3 regions of the Metabacillus litoralis genome follow, and region 3 is predicted to be linked to each of the others. Evidence: predicted binding sites of a transcription regulator. Region 3 holds the regulator's gene; each other region holds the start of a gene.

Region 1 (7,716 bases), 320 kb from region 3:
CCATGAATTCGATGAAGGAATTGATGAGTTAAAACGGATGATGAATGGCGGAGATCACCCAAATGGAACTCCAGGCTATGATGGAATGGACTTTCCACTTGTAGCTGCAAATGCTTATGACACAAGAGATGGACAGCTAATCACTAAACCTTACACAGTATTAGAATCTGGTGGTCAAAAGATTGGTGTCATTGGGGTTGTGACTCAAGAAACACCTTCAATGATCGTGACAAAAGGAAACGAAACTTTAAAAATTACAGATGAAGCAGAAGCAATTAATAAATATACAGCGGAATTAAAGGCACAAGGTGTTGAATCGATTGTTGTTTTAGCACACAATCCAGCTACACAAACTGGTTATACTGACTCATTTGATGCTAGCAGAATAGCAGAACAAATAAATGATGAAGTTGATGTTATCTTTGCTGCTCATAACCATGTAAATGTTAATAGAGTGGTAGATAATAAATTAATTGTACAAGCTTATTCTTATGGGTCTGCTTTCTCAGATGTTGATTTAGAAATTGATCCTTTTACAGGGGATATTTTTAGTAAAAAAGCAGAAATTAAAACAGTTTACCAGGACAAATATACTCCAGATACTGCAGTAGCAACTATCATGAAGAAGTATAAAGAAAAGGTTGAGCCAATCAAAGCTCAAGTAGTTGGTCAATCAGTATCCACCCTTGAAAAAGGCTATCCTTCAGTAACCAATGAGTTCGGTGACAATGGACTTGGCAACCTCATTGCTGATGGCATGAAGGATGCAATGGGCGCTGACTTTGCCCTTATGAACGGTGGCGGAGTTCGTTCACCACTTGAAGCTGGTGAGATCACATACGGTGATTTATTTGCAGTGCAACCATTTGGAAATGTATTGAATAAGGCTACTCTAAGTGGTGCTGATTTACGAGTTATTTTAGATGAGCAAATTACTGAAAGAGGTCTTGATTACCATATTTCAGGCTTTAAATATACGTACACTTATGATGCTGCTGCTAAAACTGGAAAAGTACAGGATATTCTTTTACCTGATGGAACTCCAATCGACCCAGCAACAGAATATACAGTCGTTGTAAATAACTATATGTATGGAAATATTAAAACTAGCTTCGGAAAGCTTTCTTCAAGCATGGAAGTTGGACCAGTAGATCTTGATGCTACAGTTGAGTACGTTAAGAGTTTACCTTCTCCAATTGACTATAAATCCGAAGGAAGAATCACAAGAGTGAACTAAACTGAAAGGAGACTGACCTAATTGTGTCAGCCTCCTTTTCATTTCTAAAAAATCAATGCTAGAACAAACGTCCAAAGGCATACAAACCCTAGTAACCCAAAGCTATATTTTAATGTCATTTTCGTTAACTCTGCTTCTTTACCTGTTTCCCCTACTGCTGCTGTTGCAATGGCAATAGATTGTGGAGAAACAAGCTTCGCCATGACTCCTCCGGCAGTATTTGCAGAAACTAATAAAGATGGGTTTGTTCCAATGATGTTACCTGCTGTAGCTTGAATTGGTGCAAATAATGTATTGTTATTTACCACAGATCCTGTCATGAATACGCCAATCCACCCTAATATTGGAGCTAATAATGGGAATATATCCCCTGTTGTGGCTACCGCTTGCCCTAACGCAACTGTTAATCCACCGTATGTCATTAGCTTTGCAATACCAATAATCGCAGAAATCATCACGATTAGAATTCTAAATTCTAAAATCGTCTTTTTCAATAATTTAAAGCTTTCTTTGAACCTAATTTCTTTTGCAGAAGCGACAGTTGTTAATCCTGCTAAAAGAATGGCTGTTCCTGTTGCCCCTATTAAATCAATTCCCATCCCTATTGAAGAGCCAGGGATTGTGAACTTTACTGCTGTTCCTGCAAGTAACCCACCTTCTGTAAATAGTCCTTTAAAAACTGGTAAACTCCAAATTAAGACAAAGATTGTTAGCAAATAAAATGGAGACCATGCTTTGATTACTTCACTCATAGAATGCTTTTCAACTTCACACTTTTTACCGTTTAGCAAGAAAATTTCTTTTGGTTGCCATTTTTTCAGAAATAACGCTAGCGTCCCCATCGCTAATAGTGACGGAATAATATCGGCTAACTCTGGTCCTATCGTGACTGTAATGACTGCCTGTGTCACTGTATAAGTAGCAGATGTGACTAAAATAGCTGGTAATATTTCTTTCACTCCTTTAAAACCGTCTAGTAACCAGACTAGGAGAAATGGTATGGTAAAGTTGATCATTGGTAGAGTTAAAGCCGTCATCATTGAGACGTTCATTGATGTTACACCTTCCAAATGAAATGTATCAATGATGCCCACCGGTATACCAATTGCCCCAAAAGCTCCTGATGCACCATTTGCTATCAAGCACAGCATCGCTGCCTGCAATGGTTTAAAGCCTAATGAAACTAAGAGTACAGCACATATCGCAATTGGAACTCCAAAGCCTGCTGCTCCTTCAAGAAATGCGTTAAAGCAAAAGCCAATTAATAATAAATGAATCCGTTGGTCTTGAGAAATCCCTACTATACTTCCTCGAAGTATATCAAACTTACCTGATTCTACTGCAATTTTATAAAGCCATACTGCCATCACAATGATATAACCAATCGGCCATAATCCTAATATGGCTCCTTGGATGACACTTCCGATTGCTTCTCCAAAAGGGAGCTTAAAGACTACTAATACAATTAAGAAGGTGACTGCTAAGTTTAATAAAGCTGCATGTATTCCCTTCATCTTGAACACTGTTAAGCATAATAGAAACAATATGATTGGTATGGCTGCAACTAATGCTGATATGGCGAGATGCTGAAATGGATCAAACGTCTCAACTAACATGATGAATTCTCCTCTGTGTGGTTTTTACCTAACCCCAAATAGTAGCTTGAATAGCTTTTAGTGTTTTAACTGACTTTGTGAATTTTTCTTGCTCTTGATCATTTAAAGATAGCTCTACAACTTTCTTTATACCTGTGCGATTGATCACAGCTGGGACCCCAATATAAACATCACTGTGTCCATCTTCACCATCAAGGTAAGCCCCAACTGGTAAAACCACATTTTCGTTCTTTAAGATTGCTCTCGTAATTCTCGCTAATCCCATAGCAATTCCGTAATATGTTGCCCCTTTAGATTCAATGATTTTATAGGCAGCATCTCGAACTTGAACTGCAATTTCCTGTTTTCGTTCCTCTGTTAATTTCGGTGCAATTGGTGTACCAGAAATATTTGCAGAGCTCCATACAGGTAATTGAGAATCACCATGTTCTCCGATAATATAGCCATGTACACTTGTTGGGGCTGTATCAAATTCTTCACCTAATAAATAGCGGAATCTAGCAGAGTCTAACACTGTTCCAGATCCGATCACTCTTTCTTTTGGCAATCCAGAAAATTTCCATGTTGCGTAGGCTAAAATATCAACTGGATTTGTAGCCACTAAGAAAATTCCGTTAAATCCAGATTGCATAATTTGGTTTACAATAGATTCAAAGATTTTTACATTTTTACTTACAAGATCTAATCTTGTTTCTCCGGGCTTTTGTGCAGCACCGGCACAAATAACAACAAGTGCTGCATCCTTGCAATCTTCATAAGTACCAAATGTGATGCTCATAGAATTTGGTGCATAAACAATTCCATGATCTAAGTCCATTACGTCACCTTTCGCTTTTTCCTCATTTAAATCTACAAGCACTAGCTCATCACTGATTCCTTGATTCATTAACGCATAAGCATAGCTTGATCCAACCGCTCCAGTACCAACTAATACAACTTTATTTCCTAGTGTTACATTCATTTTGTATTCCTCCAATTTATCATTTTATATTGTGAAGTTTTTCACAATCCAGTGTGTGTTTTATAACTTGAGTTAAGATTAACACCATAATGTAATTTATAATGTGATAAAGATCACACTCTGTTAATCTTTTTATAAAATCTAGTTAGAACTAGATTTTAATACACTTAAAGCCCCTTCTTTAAAAGATAAAAAGAGGGGATTTCTCCCCTCTTAGTTAAGTTTAAAATTTTAATTATTCTTTATTTTATTACACCTGAATCTAATAACCCACATTGATGAAGCCCCTTCATTATGCCATCTTCATTATTAGAAGTCGTTACATATTTAGATATACTTTTTAAATTTTCTACTGCATTTCCCATTGCAATAGGGTGCTTAACAAGTTGAAACATTTCAATATCGTTCAATCCATCACCAAATGCATACGAATTTTCCAATGATAAATTCTGATGTTCCATTAATCGTTGAATGCCTGATGCCTTAGAAGTGTCTCTAGGATACACATCACATCCTAAAGGAGAGTGCCGAACAAATTGAAAATATGGAAATTGCTCTTGATAATAGAGTTCCTCGCCTATATTACAGAAAAGGACCATTAAATGAATGGGGGATTTTAAATACATCGTCTCATCTACTGGAGGATATTTTGTTCCTACACGTTCTATGTAATTTTTTGTGATTACATCAGAATTTCCTGCAGTAACTGTTATATATTCAGCGTTGTAAAATGCTAAATCATGACCGTTTTGAGAAGCTGTTGTATGTAAAAGCTTTACTTCATTTTGGTCAAGTGGATTTTCATAAATAACCTTACCCTCGTACATAACATACTGGCCATTCATAGCAACACATGAACGAATACCTGTGAGTTCTAATACATTACCAATCTCACTAATATTTCTACCAGTAGCTATAACTGGCTCAGCACCTAACTTTTTTATGGTCTTAATAGCATCTATGGAACTATTAGCTACTTTAAATTCACTTGTTAAAAGAGTGCCATCCAAATCAAAAAATACAATCGGTGTGTCTACCAAAATCATACTCCTCCTTTAGAAATGATCCTTGAAAGGTATAAAGAAAAAGCCTTGAGATGTTCAAGACTCCATTTTATGCTCGTTATTCTCCTAAGCCTTGCTTTGTAATAATTTCAGAGATTGCCTGGGCAGCTTCACTTTCATCTGCACCTAAAGCAGTAACTTTGATTTCAGCACCTTTGGGAATACCGAGAGACATAACTCCCATAATTGACTTTAAGTTTACACTTTTCCCTTTATAATCAAGTGTAATTTCTGCATTAAACTTTGACGCCACACTTACTATTTGAGTAGCTGGACGTGCGTGAATTCCAGATTCATCGATAATGTTAAATGTTTTTTCTACCATGTAACCCGTCCTTTCAAACATCTCAATTTTATATTACTCTATCATGCAATAAGACTATTTTGTTTCAGTCACCGATTTTACTGAAGGATCTTGCTTTCGTTTTCCAAAGAATATTTTGTAACAGGCAAATCCAACAACGATTGTATTGATTAGAAACTGATTATCGAGGTATAACTCACTTAAATATCTACCGTGTGGTCCTAATGCATAATCGACAAATGTTTCAATCATACTACCTCACCTTTCTCTTACATAGTTTCTTTTAAAAAAGGTTCATTAAAATTAATAGCTCCAGTCAAAAACTAGAGCTATACTTAGACAATTTTATTTCTCTTTAACACCTATATATAGTCATTTTACATTGTTTTCAATTATTATACGAGAATAACTTTTGCAAAAGTAATACTCTGGGTGTTCTAGTTAAATATTGCGAATATCTTATAAACAACATAGTTGATGAAGTTTCCACCTTGGTCAAGACTTGATACCAAGCTTGTTCCTTCTGGCATATTGAATTTACCGTCAATTGCTAATTGAGTATGAACTTGTGCTAAATCTGTAGCTAAGTATAAAGTTAATGCGATTAAAATTGTTCCTACAATAACAGAATGAATAATATTTCCTCGTGCAGCACCTACAATGAATGCCACGATAAATGGAATTGTGGCTAAATCTCCAAATGGCAAAACATTGTTACCAGGTAATACTACAGCTAATGCAACCGTTATTGGTACTAAAATTAAAGCTGTTGAAATAACTGATGGGTGTCCAATCGCAACGGCAGCATCTAGACCAATGTAAATGTCTTGCTGACCAAACTTTTTGCTTAAGAATGATCTTGCTGATTCTGAAACAGGCGTTAAACCTTCCATTAGTATCTTAACCATTCTTGGCATTAACACCATAACCCCTGCCATGGCCATACCAACTTGGATCACTTCACCGAATGAATATCCTGCTAGTAATCCCAATCCAATACCTAAAATCAATCCCATGAAAATAGATTCTCCGAAAACACCGAAGCGTTTTTGAATCGTTTCTGGATCTGCATTCCAATTCTTAATTACTGGTACTTTTTGAATAAGCTTAACAAGTGGTATTCCAAGTGGTGCGTAAGAAACTGTACTTCCTGTTGCAACAGCAATACCTTCAAGATCAAAATAATCTCTTAACATAGGTGCTGTCCAGTCTGCAATTTTCAAACAAATGATCTGGAAAATAACTGCAGCCGCTAATCCTTGGATTATGCTTCCTGAAACTGTATAAACAAGAGCTCCTGTGAATGTAAAATGCCAGAAGTTCCAGATATCTACGTTCATTGTTTTTGTTGTTTTCGTAACAAGCATGATAACGTTTACTAATAGGCCCAAAGGAATAATAAATGCAGCTATTGGTGATGCCCATGACATTGACGCAGCACCAGGCCATCCAACATCTATAACATTTAACTCAATTCCAAATCTCTCAACCATCCCGTTTGCTGCTGGTCCTAAGTTACTTACTAATAAATCAACGACTAGAAAAATACCAACGAATGCTACACCAATTGTAATACCTGAGCGAAAAGCTTTTCCTACCTTTTGTCCAAAAGCAATACCAATTAAGAAAATGGCAACAGGTAAGATTACTGTTGGTCCTAATGCTAGAAATGCTTGTAAAGCTTCTACCATACCATTCATTTTAAATTCGCCTCCTTTTAACATCTGTCGACTCTAAGATTGAAAGGACCTCGATTCGCTAAAGATTAGAGAATCGAGATGTTTAAGAATCTATTATTTTTTAAGTTCCTCTAGAATCTTTGCTTTAACATCATCTAGTCCGATTCCTGTTAAGAACGCTCTTGCATTAATAACCGGGAATGGATATTCTTTTTGTACAATTGTTGTACTAATCAAAAGACTAGCTGTATCTACATAAGAACCAACTTCAGTAATTTTAATTTGTTGAAGAGTTGCATCAATTCCATTTTCTTTACACATTGCCTCTACAGCATCATTAACGATTGTAGAAGTTGCAATACCAGCACCACATGCGATTAATATTTGCTTTTTCAACTTACTCACCACCTTTCACAGAAAAATTAAGCTTATCTAGTAGTAAATCTTTAATTTTTGTTTTCGATTCTTCAGTAGATAATTCTGATAGGACATTTTCATCCTGAAAAATACGCATTAAGTTTTGTAGAAGTTCTAATTGGGAGTGTCCCTCATCCATAGCTAACATAAACACTAATTTAACAGGAGTTTTTTCCCTATCTTCACCCATAATGCCGAACTCCACTGTATCTTTTAACACTCCGACACTGATTGCTTTTTTATTTACATGCTCAGTGTCAGTATGCGGAATAGCTACAGAACAACCATTCGTTGGAAGACCCGTTGCATATGATTTCTCCCTTTCAATTACTGCTTGGATATAACTTTCTTTAACTATTCCTAAATCATTTAAGTTTCTTGCCATGATCTCAATTACTTCTTCAGAGCTGCTAGCTTCTATATCTTTTAAAATAAGAG
Region 2 (7,716 bases), 1.3 Mb from region 3:
AGAATCAATCGAATTCTTAGGACAACAATATGATGTAACAGCTGTTTCAATGGGGAATCCTCATCTTATTTTCTATGTGGATAATATAAATACAGCACCTGTTACAACACTTGGTCCTATCGTTGAAAAAGATCCTCGTTTTCCTGAAGGAGTAAATGTAGAGTTTGTAGAAGTTGTTTCCAAAAATGAGCTGCATTTTCGAGTCTGGGAGAGAGGCTCTGGAGTTACACAGGCATGTGGTACAGGAGCTTGTGCAGCAGTTGTATCTTCCGTGTTAAACAAACATACAAATCAAGGAGAAGAAACGGTTGTGCACCTCGCTGGAGGAGATCTAATGATTAATTGGACAAATGACGGAAATGTTTTAATGACAGGTCCTGCAGAAGTCATTTGTACTGGCACCTTTTATATTAAATAATCTATCGTTTCAATTATTTGAGTGAGTCCATACAATAGTTGTATACTAGTAGTATGATCCTTTCACATAAAGCAAGGAGGTATTCAGATGAGTGAAATTGTCAAAATTACAGAAGCTGCTGCTTATCAGATAAAAGATATGATGAAAGAACATGAAGAGGAAAATGCGTATCTTCGTGTTGGTGTTAAAGGTGGAGGCTGTAGTGGTCTTTCATATGGAATGGGATTTGAGCATGAAATAACGGAAGAAGATCAAGTTCTTGAACAACATGATATGACCATTCTTATTAAAAAAGAAGATGCGGCCATTTTAAATGGAACAATCATTGATTATAAGCAATCAATGATGGGCGGCGGCTTTACAATTGATAATCCAAATGCCATAGCAAGCTGTGGATGCGGATCATCGTTTAGAACAGCTACAAACACTGGAACGCCTGAAAATTGCTAGACATTCATGAATGATAGAAAAAAGCTGTTTACTTTTGTGGTAAACAGCTTTTTATATTAACTAAATAAACTCGTACTGTGTAATGGCTGGACACGTGCTTTTGGATCCATATATGCCTTAGCATTGTTAACTGCTGTTGGAGCCTCACCAAATCCACTTGCAATTAGTTTAACCTTGCCATCATAAGTACAAATATCTCCAGCTGCATAAATTCCCTCAATGTTCGTTTCCATTTTGGAGGTAACAACAATCGAGTTTTTCTCAATTGTTAAACCCCAGTCTTTAATGGGCCCAAGGGAGGAAATAAATCCAAAATTAACGATTAGATCATCAATTTGTAAGACTTCTTTTCGATCTCCTTTCACTTCCTCTAATACTACTTGAGAAATTTCCTGCTCTCCAATTAGCTCAACAGGAACAAATGGAGTTAAAACCTGTACCTTCGATTTCATCAATAATTCAACACTATGTTCATGTGCTCTAAATTTATCTCGTCTATGTATTAAACTTACACTTTTTGCAACAGGTTCGAGCATTAATGCCCAGTCAACGGCAGAGTCTCCACCGCCAAGAATAGCAACATTTCTTTCGGCAAATTTATTTAAATCATCAACAAAGTAATGTAAATTTTGATTCTCATATTTTTCACTCTCCTCAAGCTCGAGTTTGCGAGGCTTAAAAGCACCATTGCCTGCTGTAATGATGATTGTTTTTGTATAATGAACTTCATTATTAGTGGTTAATTTAAATACTCCATCAGCTTGTTTCTCAACTTGTTCAACAGCTTGATCTAAAACAACTGTTTGCTCAAACTGACCCATTTGCTCCTTCAAATTGTCTACAAGCTCTTGAGCTCTTATTTTTGGGAAGCCTGCAACATCATAGATGTATTTTTCAGGATATAATGTAGAAAGCTGACCACCTAATTGTGGAAGGCTCTCAATGATTTTTACACTTGCCTGTCTCATTCCACCGTAGAAGGCAGTAAATAATCCAACAGGTCCACCACCAACAACGGTAATATCATAGACTTTAGGATCTTCTTTCATATCTCATCCTCCTTTAAATTTTATTGTGAAAATCCATAAACTTTCACTTGAAATGAATGACAATCCATAAGACAAAATTCTTCCTTTTTCGCAGTTTAAAAACGCATTGAATAAAAGTAGTATCAAAAATCCATGTATTATAAATTATACGAAGAAAAAAACATAGTCTTTTGTTAGAAAAAATAACTTGAAAAAATATTGTTGAATGGCTAATATGATTTATAGGTGTATTTATATATATTATACGTAGCAGATACCAAGGTATGCATTGGTAAGTGAATGTTTTCACAAAGTTTTATCTCTTAAATAAAAATAAAATTGTGGTTTTAAGTCGAATATAGTAATAGACATTATTCGATTCAATTCAACAATTTTAAAAAGAAAAGGTGGATGTATTTCGGTGAAAAAACCAAGAGTCGTTATATTAGGTGCAGGTTATGGTGGGTTAATTACAGTTACACGTTTACAAAAATTAATTAGTGTTGATGAAGCAGATATCACATTAGTGAACAAAAATGACTATCACTATGAAACAACATGGTTACATGAGGCTTCAGCTGGTACGTTACATCATGACCGTGCTCGTTACCAAATCAAAGACATTATCGATACAAATCGTGTGAAATTTGTTCAAGATACTGTTGTATCAATTGATAAGGAAGCGAAGAAAATCGTTTTAGAAAATGGTGAAGTTGAATATGACTATTTAGTTATTTCACTAGGTGCTCACCCAGAAACATTTGGCATTCAAGGTTTAAAAGAGTATGCATTCGGAATCACAAGCATTGACTCTGCTAGACAATTACGTGAGCATATTGAATATCAATTTGCTACTTATAACATGGAAGCAGAAAAGAAAGATGAGCGTTTAACAATTGTTGTTGGTGGAGCTGGCTTCACTGGAATTGAATTCTTAGGAGAGCTTGGAAACAGAATTCCAGAGCTTTGTAAAGAATATGATGTTGACTTTAAAAAAGTACGTATTATCTGTGTGGAAGCAGCACCAACAGCATTACCAGGATTTGACCCTGAGCTAGTTGAGTATGCTACGAATCACTTACAGAAAAAAGGCGTAGAATTCATGATTGGTACAGCAATTAAAGAATGTATCGAAGAAGGAATTATCGTTGCAAAAGGTGAAGAATTAGAAACAATTAAAGCAGGTACTGTTGTTTGGGCAGCTGGTGTTCGTGGTAACAGCGTTGTGGAAGAAGCTGGATTTGAAAACATGCGTGGCCGTGTAAAAGTTGATCCACAACTACGTGCACCGGGACATGAAGATGTATTCATTATTGGAGATTGTTCTTTAATCATCAATGAAGAAATTAACCGTCCATATCCACCAACAGCACAAATTGCTATGCAACAAGGTGAAACATGTGCGAAAAACCTTGCATCAGCCATTCGTGGTCGTGGAGAAATGGCATCTTTCACTCCAGATATTAAAGGATCTGTTGCATCATTAGGTGAAGACGATGCAGTTGGTGTTGTATTTGGTAAAAAATTAGTAGGTACTAAAGCTTCATTTATGAAGAAAATGATTGATAACCGTGCTTTATACATGGTTGGTGGTCCTTCATTAGTATTGAAAAAAGGAAAATTCAACATTTTATAATAGTGGTGAAAAAGAGACGAAGGCATTTGCCTTTGTCTCTTTTTAAAAGGTAAGAAGTATAAAATTTTGTACGTAGTTTTAGTGTCTAGCTCCAGCAGTCTGACTTTTTGGCAAAAAGTCAGATGCCTAGCCCCGAAGCACAGGTTGTCGCGTTTTTGACTGCCTCGAGGTCATAAGCCAATTTGGAATAGAAGGCAAAGAGAGCGCCTTCTATTCCAAATCGTCTTATGCTTGTCGGGGCTGACCAAGGCGCTTGCGCTTTTCTTATTTCTCTATGTGTTAAAATAATAAAAAAGGGGGGCTCTATAATGACTCAATCCAAAAGGGGAAATGTATGGTTGGCTGTATCGGGAATTGTTGCTAATCATGAAGGAGAATGGCTTGTTGTTAAAAAGAAATATGGTGGACTCAAGGGCAAATGGTCTTTTCCGGCTGGATTTGTTAATGAAGGAGAAACCATTGATGATGCTGTTTTACGGGAGATTAGAGAAGAAACAGGCATCTCGGCTAGTATAGTTGGAGTTGTCGGAATTCGTTCAGGGGTAATAAAAGAAGTGATTAGTGATAACATGGTCATTTTTTCATTATCGGCAGAATCAAATGAAATACAGGTACAAGAAGAGGAATTAGAGGAAGTAGCTTTTATACATCCTAAAAAGTTAGTAGAGGACAAAAACTCATCTCTCTTAATCACGAAACTAGCATCTGACGTCATTGAAGCAAAGTTAAATAAATATGATCAATTTAATCCTGGGGATCATTTTGGATATACAACATATACTATGTTTTTATAATATTCGCAAAACTATGATAAAGAGAGGATTTTAAAGAAAATCTTAAATGTATTCGCTTACACAAACTTTTTTGTCAGATTTCCTCCCTTTATAATTGTCAGAATAATTGGTATATTATTAAAAACCACTACGATCCTAAAGGGGAGACAGAAATGAACACAATAAAGGTTGAGACAAAGGAATGCCCATATTGCTCTGGAAAAGGATATTTTCAACTAATACTAGGTGGCTCTGAAACATGTAATAACTGTGATGGTACAGGGAAGAAGTCATAAAACGTTCACTGACAAAGCATTGACTGTCTATCGTTAGTTCAGTACACTTAATAGTGGTGTAATGGAGGTGATAGGCATGTTGAGCTTACCGGTTTTATTAATTTCCATGTTATTATTTTTAGTCTTATTTTTTGGTATTGGATTTTTATTGAATATGCTTTTACGCATGTCTTGGATTATGGCTATTGTGTATCCAATTGTATGCATTTTCATAGTAGATAACGTCAAATTTATAGAGTATTTTAGAAGCCCTAGTGATTCATTCTCACAATTAGGGGATAAAATAATGTCATTAGCTTTAGCTGATTTATTAATTTTATCCTGCGGACTAATCGGTGCGATTCTCTCAGGAATTATTATTAAAATGCTTCGTAAAAGAGGCTACCAGATGTTTTAATATACTTATCAACAAAAGTCTGACAATGAATTGTCAGGCTTTTTCTGTCTTTTAGGACATTAAAAACTGCAGAAATTAGTATAACGCTAGGATATCCAGCTGACGAGGCACTTTCGCTTTGTTCCTTTTGAATTCAAAAAAACAGAGCTGGTAAAATATACTTTTCTCTATTTTGAATACTTTTTTCACAATCTGGGAACGAATAGATTTGTGAGAGGAGTGTTTAGGAAACATATGATCAGTATAAAGAGAGTTAGTAGAAGATTAATCATGACATTATTATTTCTAGGAGCATTAACAACAACATATAGCGCAATTTCAGGTGTTGAGGCTAAAGATCTCTCCAGTTGGTATTATAATCATAATGAGGATTTTAATGAAAAACTAGTTCATACACACACTGAAGCTGAAGAAAATGAAACTTTCCGTTTTCTAGGACTTACCTTTAAAGCTATGAACAGTGAACCATCGATTAGAACACAGGTGTCTTCAAGTGTTGAAGCAGTTAATCAAGAGGTTTCACTGGAAGAAGCAATTGATTGGTCACAGTATCCGACTAGAAAGGTTGTGGCAACTGGTTATACGGCAGGTGTTGAGTCTACTGGAAAGCAGCCCGATCATCCTAGCTATGGAATTACCTATTCCGGAGTAAAAGTAAAAAGAGATCTATATTCAACAGTTGCTGCAGATTTAGATGTGTTTCCTATTGGTACTATACTTTTTATTCCAGGCTACGGATATGGAGTTGTGGCAGACAAGGGTGGAGCCATTAAAGGAAACAAATTAGATTTATATTATGAAACCGTTAAAGAGGTTTATAATAATTGGGGTAAAAAGCAAATAGAAGTATACGTTGTTCAAATGGGTGATGGAACATTAACGGAACAACAATTAAAAAATTTAAACGAAGATGAATCAATGCAAGTGTTTAGGCAAAAATATATAAAAAATAAGACAAAAAGCTAATGAAAAAGCATTAGCTTTTTGTCTTTTAATTAGGACGGGGATAAATATCAGGATGCAACAAATAGGCAAGTTTTTGTAAACCAAGGATAAGCCGTGGAGAGGGACGGCAAAACAATGATTCCTCTAATAAATGGAGTTGGTTCTTTTGAACGGCTTGAAGGGTTTGTGCCCTTTCCCTTTTTAGTACATGTGACAATTTCATTCTAGATTGCTTAACTCCAACCCAGCATAAACAAAAATATTCTGGGTCTCGATTCAGGACATCGTCCCATGTTGTCTGTACGCTAGCTAATTCAACATCTTCAAAAATGTTTCTTGCTCCTGCTAATCTGCTTAGCTCAGTTAACCAGTTGATTTGTCCGGGGGAAAATATTGGGTTCGGCCACCATTCAAAGAAAATGGAAGGTGGGTTTGGTATCTCATCAGAAATTTCCTTATATGTTTGAAGAGTAGCTTGAAAATTCTTTATAACATCTTCTGCTTCCTTTTGCTTTCCGGTTAATCTACTTAACGTGTGAAGATCATTGGATATATCTTGAAATGATTGAGGGTTAAAAACAATATGCGGAATTTTCCTCTTTTCCAATTCTTCAATGTTTTTTTCCATTCCAGGAACACTAAGAGAAGCTAACACTAAATCAGGGTGGTATGATTCCAACCTATCCATATTAATGGAAAGGTCTGGGCCTAAACGTGGAAGATGTGATAAATCCAGAGGCCAATCAGAGAAATCATCCAGGGCGACTAATTGCTCCTTTAAACCAAGATAAACTGCAAGCTCCGTATTGCTGGGACAGATGGATATAATCCTCATGTAAAGCCTCCTTACAGAACAAAAAGGTAGTGTAACAATAGGGCTAGAAGAATACCAGTTAATCCTCCAAAAAATACTTCAATCGGCTGATGTCCAAGTAGCTCCTTCAACTTTTTTTGTTTATCTTGTTCAGCCTTTTTAGGCCATACCTTGGCTTCCTCAACAAATCGGTTAAAGTCAAGAACAAGCTGATTAAGAACGGTTGCTTGTTCACCAGCATGACGTCTTACTCCCGTTGCATCAAACATCGTAATGATCGCAAAAATAGCAGAAATAGCAAAAATGGATGAACCAAGTCCGTGATCAAGAGCAACTCCTGTTGAAAGTGCAGTTACAGCTGCTGAATGAGAGCTTGGCATTCCCCCAGTGCTTGTAATTAGTGACCAGTCCAGCCTCTTTGAAACAAAGAAATAGATCGGTACCTTAATAAACTGTGCAAAGAAAATGGCTGCCAGTGCAGCAAGTAAAGGAAAGTTGTACAATAATTCCAAGATTAAGCTCCTTTCGTTTTTAGGTCAATTATGTAGTATAAAAACTCTTAATAGAAAGAGAATTGTTAAAAAGATTTTCTTCATTATAGCATATACATTGTCAGAATAAGGTGAAGTTTGGTAGTTGGATTTGTCATATTACACTTTTTTAAATATGTGCTATACAATAGAGATACATACATAATGGAGGTGCTATGATTGTTTAAAGTTATTCAAGCAGCAAATGCAAGTGAACTTAACGATAACGATACATTAGTTATAGGGCTATATCAAAAAACGAGCAAACTCACTGGATATGCAAAAGAACTTGACGAGAAATTAAATGGTCAAATAACAGAGTTAATGAAAGACGGAGATCTCTCAACAAAATATAAATCCGTTACTAAACTACATACCCTTGGAAAACTTGCTGTAAAACGTATCTTCTTTGTTGGTTTAGGGAAAGAA
Region 3 (7,716 bases):
ATGCCAGCTGTTGAAAGACTTTTAAGTGATTGTGATATAACACCAAAACAGCTAGATAAAATTATTGTAGCAACTGGTCCTGGATCTTATACAGGTGTTCGAATTGGTGTTTCAATTGCTAAAACAATGGCATGGGCCCTTCAACTTCCCATTGTAGGTGTTTCAAGCTTGGAAATATTAGCGGCAAATGGACGTTTCTTTAATGGATTGATATCTCCACTATTTGATGCTAGAAGAGGGCAAGTATACACAGGCTTATATCAATATGATAATCAGAATTTAGTTACTGTGGAAAATGATCAAAATTTATTGTTAACAGATTGGTTAGAGATGTTAAAGTCTAAAAATGAGCGTATTCTATTTCTCGGTAATGATCTCCCTATTCATGAGGAAACAATTACACATATACTTGGTGGATTGGCGGAATTTGCACAAGTAGCTCTACATAATCCGAGACCAAGTGAGTTAGCACTTATAGGGGTTAGAAAGAATGCTGAAGATGTTCATAGTCTTGTACCAAATTACATAAGACTAGCTGAAGCTGAAGCGAAATGGCTAGAACAGCAAAAATAAGATGGTGGCTATTGTGGATAACGAGTTAACAATAAGAAAAATGGTAAGAGAAGATATTGAAGACGTATATCATATAGAGTGTCAGTCCTTCTCAGCACCATGGACGAAGGAATCGCTATATTATGAGCTTGAGCAAAATTTATTTGCCAAATATCTAGTAGTTGAACTGGATGGTAAAGTGGTCGGCTATTGTGGATTATGGGTAATCATGGATGAAGCTCAAATAACCAATATAGCAGTTCACCCTGAATACAGAGGGAAAAAAATAGGTGAAGCTCTTTTAAGATTTACTATTCAATTAAGTAGAGAAATGAGTGCAAAAAGATTATCTTTAGAGGTTAGAGTGTCCAATCACATCGCACAGTCCCTATACAAAAAGGTGGGATTTTCACCTGGTGGTATAAGGAAGCGTTATTATACAGATAATCAAGAAGATGCTTTAGTAATGTGGGTGAATTTAATATGATTGAAAAAGATCAATATATACTAGGAATAGAGACAAGCTGTGATGAAACAGCTGCTGCGATTATAAAAAACGGCCGTGAAATTGTCGCAAATGTTGTTGCATCACAAATTGAAAGTCACAAACGGTTTGGTGGGGTAGTTCCAGAGATCGCTTCCCGACATCATGTTGAGCAATTAACAATTGTTTTTGAGGAAGCAATGAAACAAGCAGATCTTACTTTTGAGGATCTATCAGCAATTGCAGTTACTGAAGGACCTGGACTAGTTGGAGCGCTATTAACAGGCATTAATGCAGCAAAAGCCTTAGCCTTTGCACATGGTATTCCACTAATAGGAGTCCATCATATTGCGGGCCATATTTATGCTAATCGACTTATTCATGAGTTGGAATTTCCTTTACTTGCGCTGGTGGTTTCAGGTGGACATACGGAGTTAGTATATATGAGGGAGCATGGAGATTTTGAGGTAATTGGTGAAACTCTCGATGATGCTGCCGGAGAGGCTTATGACAAGGTTGCACGAACTCTTGGCCTTCCATACCCGGGTGGTCCTCATATTGATAAATTAGCTCATGAAGGTCAAGCCTCTATCGATTTACCAAGGGCTTGGCTAAGTGAAGGTTCCTTTGATTTTAGCTTTAGTGGACTTAAGTCAGCTGTTATTAACACACTCCACAATGCAAAACAAAAGGGGATTGAACTTGACCCTAAAGATGTTGCAGCAAGCTTTCAGGCAAGTGTTATCGACGTTTTAGTCACAAAGACTTCACAAGCTGTGGATAAATATCATGTTAAACAGTTGTTATTAGCAGGCGGTGTTGCAGCTAATAAAGGTTTAAGAACAGCATTAGAAAAAGAGTTTTCTTCAAGGGAAGGATTAACATTAACAATCCCACCATTATCATTATGCACAGATAACGCTGCCATGATTGCTGCTGCTGGAAGCATTTTATATGAAAAGGGAGTAAGAAGTGATTTAGCATTAAATGCAAATCCTGGTTTAGAATTAACATCTTATCAACAAAAGTGAATAAATAATAAAGTAAAACAGGATCTGAGGGTCCTGTTTTTTCTATTTCTTTTGACAAAAGGTGAGTGCATTCACAGAAAATCTCCTAATTTCTAAAAAAATAGGATTATTCACATAGTTATCCACAGAATGTACACGATTTTTGTAGAAATGTGTAAAACTATTTAAAATGCTGTCAAATCAATGTTTTTTAGAGTGTGTATAACTTGAGGAAATTAAAGCAAATATGTGGACAATGTGTATAAGTCTGTTGATATGTTGGAAATAAAGGATTTGTAGTGTGGATAAAAAGTGTGGATGTGAATAAATAATAGTTATTCACATGAACTTAAGAGAAGATTGTCGAATACGTTTTTGAATCTTACTTTTCTGAATGAATCAATAAAAAAACAGCGAGGAAAACCCGCTGTTTAATAAATATTCCGTTGATTACTTAATAATTAATGTAATTGTTCCCATTCTGCCATTAGACCTTCTAGTTTAGAATGGATTTGTTCATTTTCTTCGTTAATTTTTTGTACTTTTTCATGATCTTGATAAACATCTGGATCACAAAGCAGGGCTTCATTTCCTTCAACTTTTTCTTCAAGTTCGCTTATTTCATTTTCAATTTCTTCTATTCTTCTTTGCTTTTGTCTTTCAAGTTTTTTTAATTCTTTTTCTTGTTGATAACTTAGTTTCCCCTCAGGTTCTTGTCCTGATTTTTTTTGGATGGGAGAGTCATTTCCTTCCTGCTCTAACCGTTCATGTTCAAGTTGTTCTTCCTTTTTTGTAAGATAATAATCATAATCTCCTAAGTACTCAGTAAGATGAGTGCTAGAAAGCTCATAAACTTTTGTGGCAATTCTATTAATAAAGTATCTGTCATGAGAAACAAAAAGGATTGTACCAGGAAAATCGATTAAAGCATTTTCTAAGATTTGCTTACTATCTAAATCAAGATGGTTGGTTGGCTCATCAAGAATTAGGAAGTTGGCTTTTTGTAGCATCAGCTTAGAGAGTGCGACTCTTGCTTTCTCTCCTCCGCTTAGTGCAGATACAGGCTTTAATACATCGTCACCAGAGAATAAAAAGTTTCCAAGAATTGTTCGAATTTCCTTTTCGGTCATTTGTGGATATTCATCCCACAGCTCGTCTAAAACTCGTTTATTTGATGTAAGATCGGCTTGTTGCTGATCATAGTAACCAATTTGTACATGTGAGCCAAGAGAAAAGGTACCAGTCAACGAATCTAATTTTTGAATAATTGATTTTAGTAAAGTTGATTTCCCAATTCCATTTGGTCCGACTAAGGCAATGCTATCACCGCGGGATATAGAAAAGGAGATGTTAGAGATAACAGGATGAACATTGTCATAGGAAACAGAAATATGATCAGCTTTTAACACATCGTTACCGCTTTGTCGGTCAATATCAAACTGAAAGCTTGCTGATTTTTCATCACCTAGAGGCTTGTTCATTAACTCCATCTTCTCTAGCTTTTTCCTTCTGCTTTGGGCCAGCTTTGTAGTTGAAGCACGAGCTAAGTTGCGTTGAATAAAGTCTTTTAGTTTTGCTACCTCTTCCTGTTGCTTTTCAAAGCTTTTTAGCTCCTTTTCATATGAGTCAGCTTTTTGCTTTAGATATTGGCTGTAGTTTCCAATAAATCTTGTGCTTGTATGGCGGCTGATTTCATATACTTGTGTAACAATCTTATCTAGGAAATATCGGTCATGGGAAACAATTAGTATTGCTCCAGGGTAGTTTTGTAAATATTGTTCTAACCAGGTTAATGTTTCAATATCAAGATGGTTCGTTGGCTCGTCCAATATTAAGAGATCAGGCTTAGTAAGTAATAGCTTACCTAAAGCAAGTCTTGTTTTTTGGCCACCACTTAAAGAAGCAATTTTTGTTGTCGGATCAAAATGATGAAATCCAAGGCCATGTAGAACAGAACGTATATCAGCTTCATATTGATATCCGCCTTCTTCCTTAAATCTAACTTGAAGGGTATCATATTCTTTTAAAAGCTGTTCAAACTTTTGTGATTCAGTGGCCGGATCAACTGTTGCCATTTTCTGTTCAAGATTTCGCATTTCTTGTTCCATTGATTTGAGACCTTTAAACACTAAATTCATTTCTTCCCAAATCGATAATTGAGATTCAAGCCCGGTGTCTTGAGCTAAATATCCAACCGAAACATCTTTAGGCTTAATAATTTCACCAGAATCATGGGACATGGCTCCGGAAATAATTTTTAAAAGTGTTGATTTCCCTGCTCCATTACGACCAACAATCGCAACTTTATCTCTCGTTTGTACTTCCAACTTAATATTCGATAAAATAGGGTCAGCACCAAAGTATTTACTAAGTTGATTTATTTGTAACAATATCATTGTTTTCACCTCTACTAATGCTTTAAGTTTAGCTTAGTTTTGGGGTGCCTGTCACCACCCGAATTTTGTCGACGGAAAAGAAAAGTGCTCTCGATTCAAGTGTGTCATATACTCTTAGATGTTAAACGGGTGATTCTTGCTTTTTGTATCCATATAATTGTCACAATAACAAAACAGACAGAAGCTAAAAAATAGTGTATAGTCTAATATAAGGAGATTTGTATATGTCAGATTTTACTCATTTTAATGAACAAGGCCGAGCAAAGATGGTTGATATTTCGGCTAAAGAAGAGACTGTTAGAACAGCTCAAGCTAAGACAAGTATTCAAGTAACAAAAGAGGTTTATGAAAAAATGATCAACCATGAAATAGGAAAAGGTGATGTATTATCGGTTGCACAAGTAGCTGGAGTTATGGCAGCTAAGCAAACATCACAGGTTATTCCTATGTGTCATCCAATTTCAATAAAAGGTGTAAACATTGAGTTTGAATGGGATGCTCGTGATACGAATCATTATACTCTATTGATCTCAGTTACTGTGAAAACAAAGGGAAGTACAGGTGTTGAAATGGAAGCGTTAACCTCTGCTAGCATAACAGCACTAACTGTTTATGATATGTGCAAAGCAGTGGATAAAGGAATGATTATAGGCCCAACCTATTTAGTAGAGAAAACAGGTGGTAAAAGCGGCGATTTCCTAAGAAACGAAATATGACATGGATTTTACTAGTATCTCCAAAATCCTATAAGCATTGTCATATGTGTTTGTGTGAATGTGAGGGATAAGATTGAATATAGACCAAACGAAAATACCGCAGGCAACTGCTAAGAGATTGCCTTTATATTATCGGTTTTTAAAAAATTTACACTCGTCAGGAAAGCAACGAGTCTCATCCGCCGAGTTAAGTGATGCAGTAAAGGTAGATTCAGCTACAATCCGAAGGGATTTTTCATATTTTGGAGCTCTTGGAAAAAAAGGATATGGATATAATGTAAATTATTTGTTATCCTTTTTTAGAAAAACATTAGATCAAGATGAGATAACGAAAGTATGTTTAATTGGAGTAGGGAATTTAGGAACGGCATTTTTACATTATAATTTCACTAAAAATAACAATACAGTTATTTCTCTAGCTTTTGATGTAGACGAAGATAAGGTAGGTACAGAAATTGGTGGGGTACCGGTTTTCCATTTAGATGAGATGGAGCATCATCTTCCTGATGATGTTACAGTTGCGATTTTAACTGTACCAGCACCAGTAGCACAATCTATCACAGACCGTCTCATTACAAAGGGTATTAAAGGAATATTAAACTTTACACCAGCACGGTTAAACGTGCCGGATGAAATAAGAATTCACCACATAGATTTAGCAGTGGAGCTACAGTCACTAGTTTATTTCTTAAAACATTATCCTCATGAGGAGAAATAACTAATAACCATTATAGAAAAGGAGGTGGATTCGATGCCAACAGTAGGAATCGGAAGCCTTTTACTTATCGTATTCGTAGCATTACTTATTTTTGGACCAAAAAAGCTACCTGAACTTGGAAAAGCAGCAGGTAATACACTTCGTGAATTTAAAAATGCAACAAAGGGCTTAGCAGACGATGATGATGAGCAAGACAGCAAAAAAGAGAAAAAGGAAGAAGTCAAGTAAGATAGGATGAACCGATATGAAACATGATGAAATGTCGGTCATGGAACATATAACCGAACTAAGAAAACGACTCGTTATTGTTGTCGTTTTCTTTTTCGTAGCGGTTATTGCCGGATTTCTCCTCTCCAGACCGATCATTATTTATTTGCAGCAAACTGATGAAGCAAAATCACTAACATTAAATGCTTTTAATTTAACAGATCCATTAATGGTTTATATGAAGTTCGCTTTCATAATAGCATTTGTTATTACTTCACCGATTATTTTGTATCAGCTCTGGTCGTTTGTTAGTCCAGGATTATATGAAAAAGAAAGAAAAGTGACATTAAGCTATATTCCTATTTCACTTTTGTTATTCTTTCTCGGGATTTCCTTTTCTTACTTTATCCTATTTCCGTTTGTGATCGACTTCATGGAAAGAATATCAACTGACTTAGATATTAATCAAGTCATCGGAGTGAATGAGTATTTCTCGTTCTTATTACAGCTTACGGTGCCATTTGGTATCCTGTTTCAATTACCGGTTGTGATTATGTTTCTAACTAGATTAGGCATTGTCACTCCTATGTTTTTATCAAAGGTTAGAAAATACGCATACTTTGTGTTGTTAGTTATTGCAGCTTTAATCACACCACCTGAACTAGCGTCACATTTGATGGTTTCCATACCGCTGTTTATTTTATATGAAATTAGCATCTGGATTTCGCGTATTTCCTATCGAAAAGCACAGAAGATGCGTTTTGAAGAAGAGAACATAAAAAAATGAGACTCGTGAAAAGTCTCATTTTTTTATGTTCATTTTTTTAATTTTTCTTGATAAAGTAAACATCCGAATCGCAACACCAATATCGAAGGTTGCGATTAGCATTAATAAAATAGTTGGAAAGGTAAATATTCCGTCCTGGGCACTGTTTATTGCTAGATAAGTAAATAGCAACCCCATAATCAAATAAAAAATGGCCATGGAAATAGGGTTTGTTCTCATGATAAAAAGCCTCCAATAATTACTTGCATTTGTTCCATTTGCTTCATCATTCTTTCTATATCTTCCTGGAATACAGTCTGGATAATAACGACCATTGTATTCATAGCGACATGAGCAAAGATTGGGACGAGTATTCGTTTTGTTTTAACATAAAGAAACGCGAACGTGAATCCCATTGAACCGTACAATAGAACATGCTGTGGTTCACCATGTAATAGTGAAAAAATAAGTGAACTAATAACAGCAGCAATAAAGAAGTTTGTCTTAGTATAAAGTACCCCAAAAAGAATTTTTCGAAAAATAATTTCTTCTAGTATAGGACCTAAAATTGAGGTCACAATGATAACCAGAGGTGAAACCTTAATAACATTAACAATCATTTGAGTGTTCTCTGACCCAGCTTCGACCCCAAATACATTTACTTCTATGTTTGCTGCAACACTTTGTACAAATAAAGCTAAAAAGAAACCTGCAACAGCCCACCCAATTGAAGCCCCAACAGAAGATGGTTCCCCTCGGAAGCGGCTTTCTGCATGACGGTCGTGTCTTAAAAGAAAGAGAATAATGAAGAAAGCCAATGAAAAGCTGAGGATTGTCCAATATGCAAACCTCTCAACTGTGGTTTCT

What was found. Region 3 encodes Rex, which represses fermentation and respiration genes when NADH is low (regulators of the CRP and FNR family bind a similar motif). Its sites were predicted from a motif close to TTGTGAAATATTTCACAA; they were not measured.
Region 1: a site for Rex is predicted at 3,844-3,861, ahead of D9842_RS19870 (L-lactate dehydrogenase). Genes of this name have one in related genera too.
Region 2: a site for Rex is predicted at 2,191-2,208, ahead of yumC (ferredoxin--NADP reductase 2). Genes of this name have one in related genera too.

What each region holds. Positions count from the first base shown of each region.
Region 1 covers NZ_CP033043.1:4,077,869-4,085,584, forward strand. Annotated here, with positions in the region: gene D9842_RS19860 (bifunctional 2',3'-cyclic-nucleotide 2'-phosphodiesterase/3'-nucleotidase) at 1-1,237, shown strand, start outside; gene D9842_RS19865 (L-lactate permease) at 1,282-2,853, opposite strand; gene D9842_RS19870 (L-lactate dehydrogenase) at 2,882-3,814, opposite strand; gene D9842_RS19875 (Cof-type HAD-IIB family hydrolase) at 4,057-4,854, opposite strand; gene D9842_RS19880 (phosphocarrier protein HPr) at 4,937-5,203, opposite strand; gene D9842_RS26065 (hypothetical protein) at 5,258-5,434, opposite strand; gene D9842_RS19885 (PTS galactitol transporter subunit IIC) at 5,620-6,882, opposite strand; gene D9842_RS19890 (PTS sugar transporter subunit IIB) at 6,976-7,257, opposite strand; gene D9842_RS19895 (PTS sugar transporter subunit IIA) at 7,259-7,716, opposite strand, start outside.
Region 2 covers NZ_CP033043.1:3,128,159-3,135,874, reverse strand. Annotated here, with positions in the region: gene dapF (diaminopimelate epimerase) at 1-418, shown strand, start outside; gene D9842_RS15645 (HesB/IscA family protein) at 506-868, shown strand; gene yumC (ferredoxin--NADP reductase 2) at 925-1,917, opposite strand; gene D9842_RS15635 (NAD(P)/FAD-dependent oxidoreductase) at 2,318-3,532, shown strand; gene D9842_RS15630 (NUDIX domain-containing protein) at 3,841-4,326, shown strand; gene D9842_RS25965 (YuiA family protein) at 4,479-4,601, shown strand; gene D9842_RS15625 (YuiB family protein) at 4,678-4,998, shown strand; gene D9842_RS15620 (3D domain-containing protein) at 5,233-5,964, shown strand; gene D9842_RS15615 (cobalamin-binding protein) at 5,990-6,778, opposite strand; gene D9842_RS15610 (divergent PAP2 family protein) at 6,790-7,269, opposite strand; gene D9842_RS15605 (leucyl aminopeptidase) at 7,468-7,716, shown strand, end outside.
Region 3 covers NZ_CP033043.1:4,399,563-4,407,278, forward strand. Annotated here, with positions in the region: gene tsaB (tRNA (adenosine(37)-N6)-threonylcarbamoyltransferase complex dimerization subunit type 1 TsaB) at 1-573, shown strand, start outside; gene rimI (ribosomal protein S18-alanine N-acetyltransferase) at 587-1,039, shown strand; gene tsaD (tRNA (adenosine(37)-N6)-threonylcarbamoyltransferase complex transferase subunit TsaD) at 1,036-2,067, shown strand; gene D9842_RS21635 (ABC transporter ATP-binding protein) at 2,508-4,442, opposite strand; gene moaC (cyclic pyranopterin monophosphate synthase MoaC) at 4,667-5,158, shown strand; gene D9842_RS21645 (redox-sensing transcriptional repressor Rex) at 5,232-5,876, shown strand; gene D9842_RS21650 (twin-arginine translocase TatA/TatE family subunit) at 5,910-6,104, shown strand; gene tatC (twin-arginine translocase subunit TatC) at 6,121-6,870, shown strand; gene D9842_RS21660 (YdiK family protein) at 6,886-7,089, opposite strand; gene D9842_RS21665 (CPBP family intramembrane glutamic endopeptidase) at 7,086-7,716, opposite strand, start outside.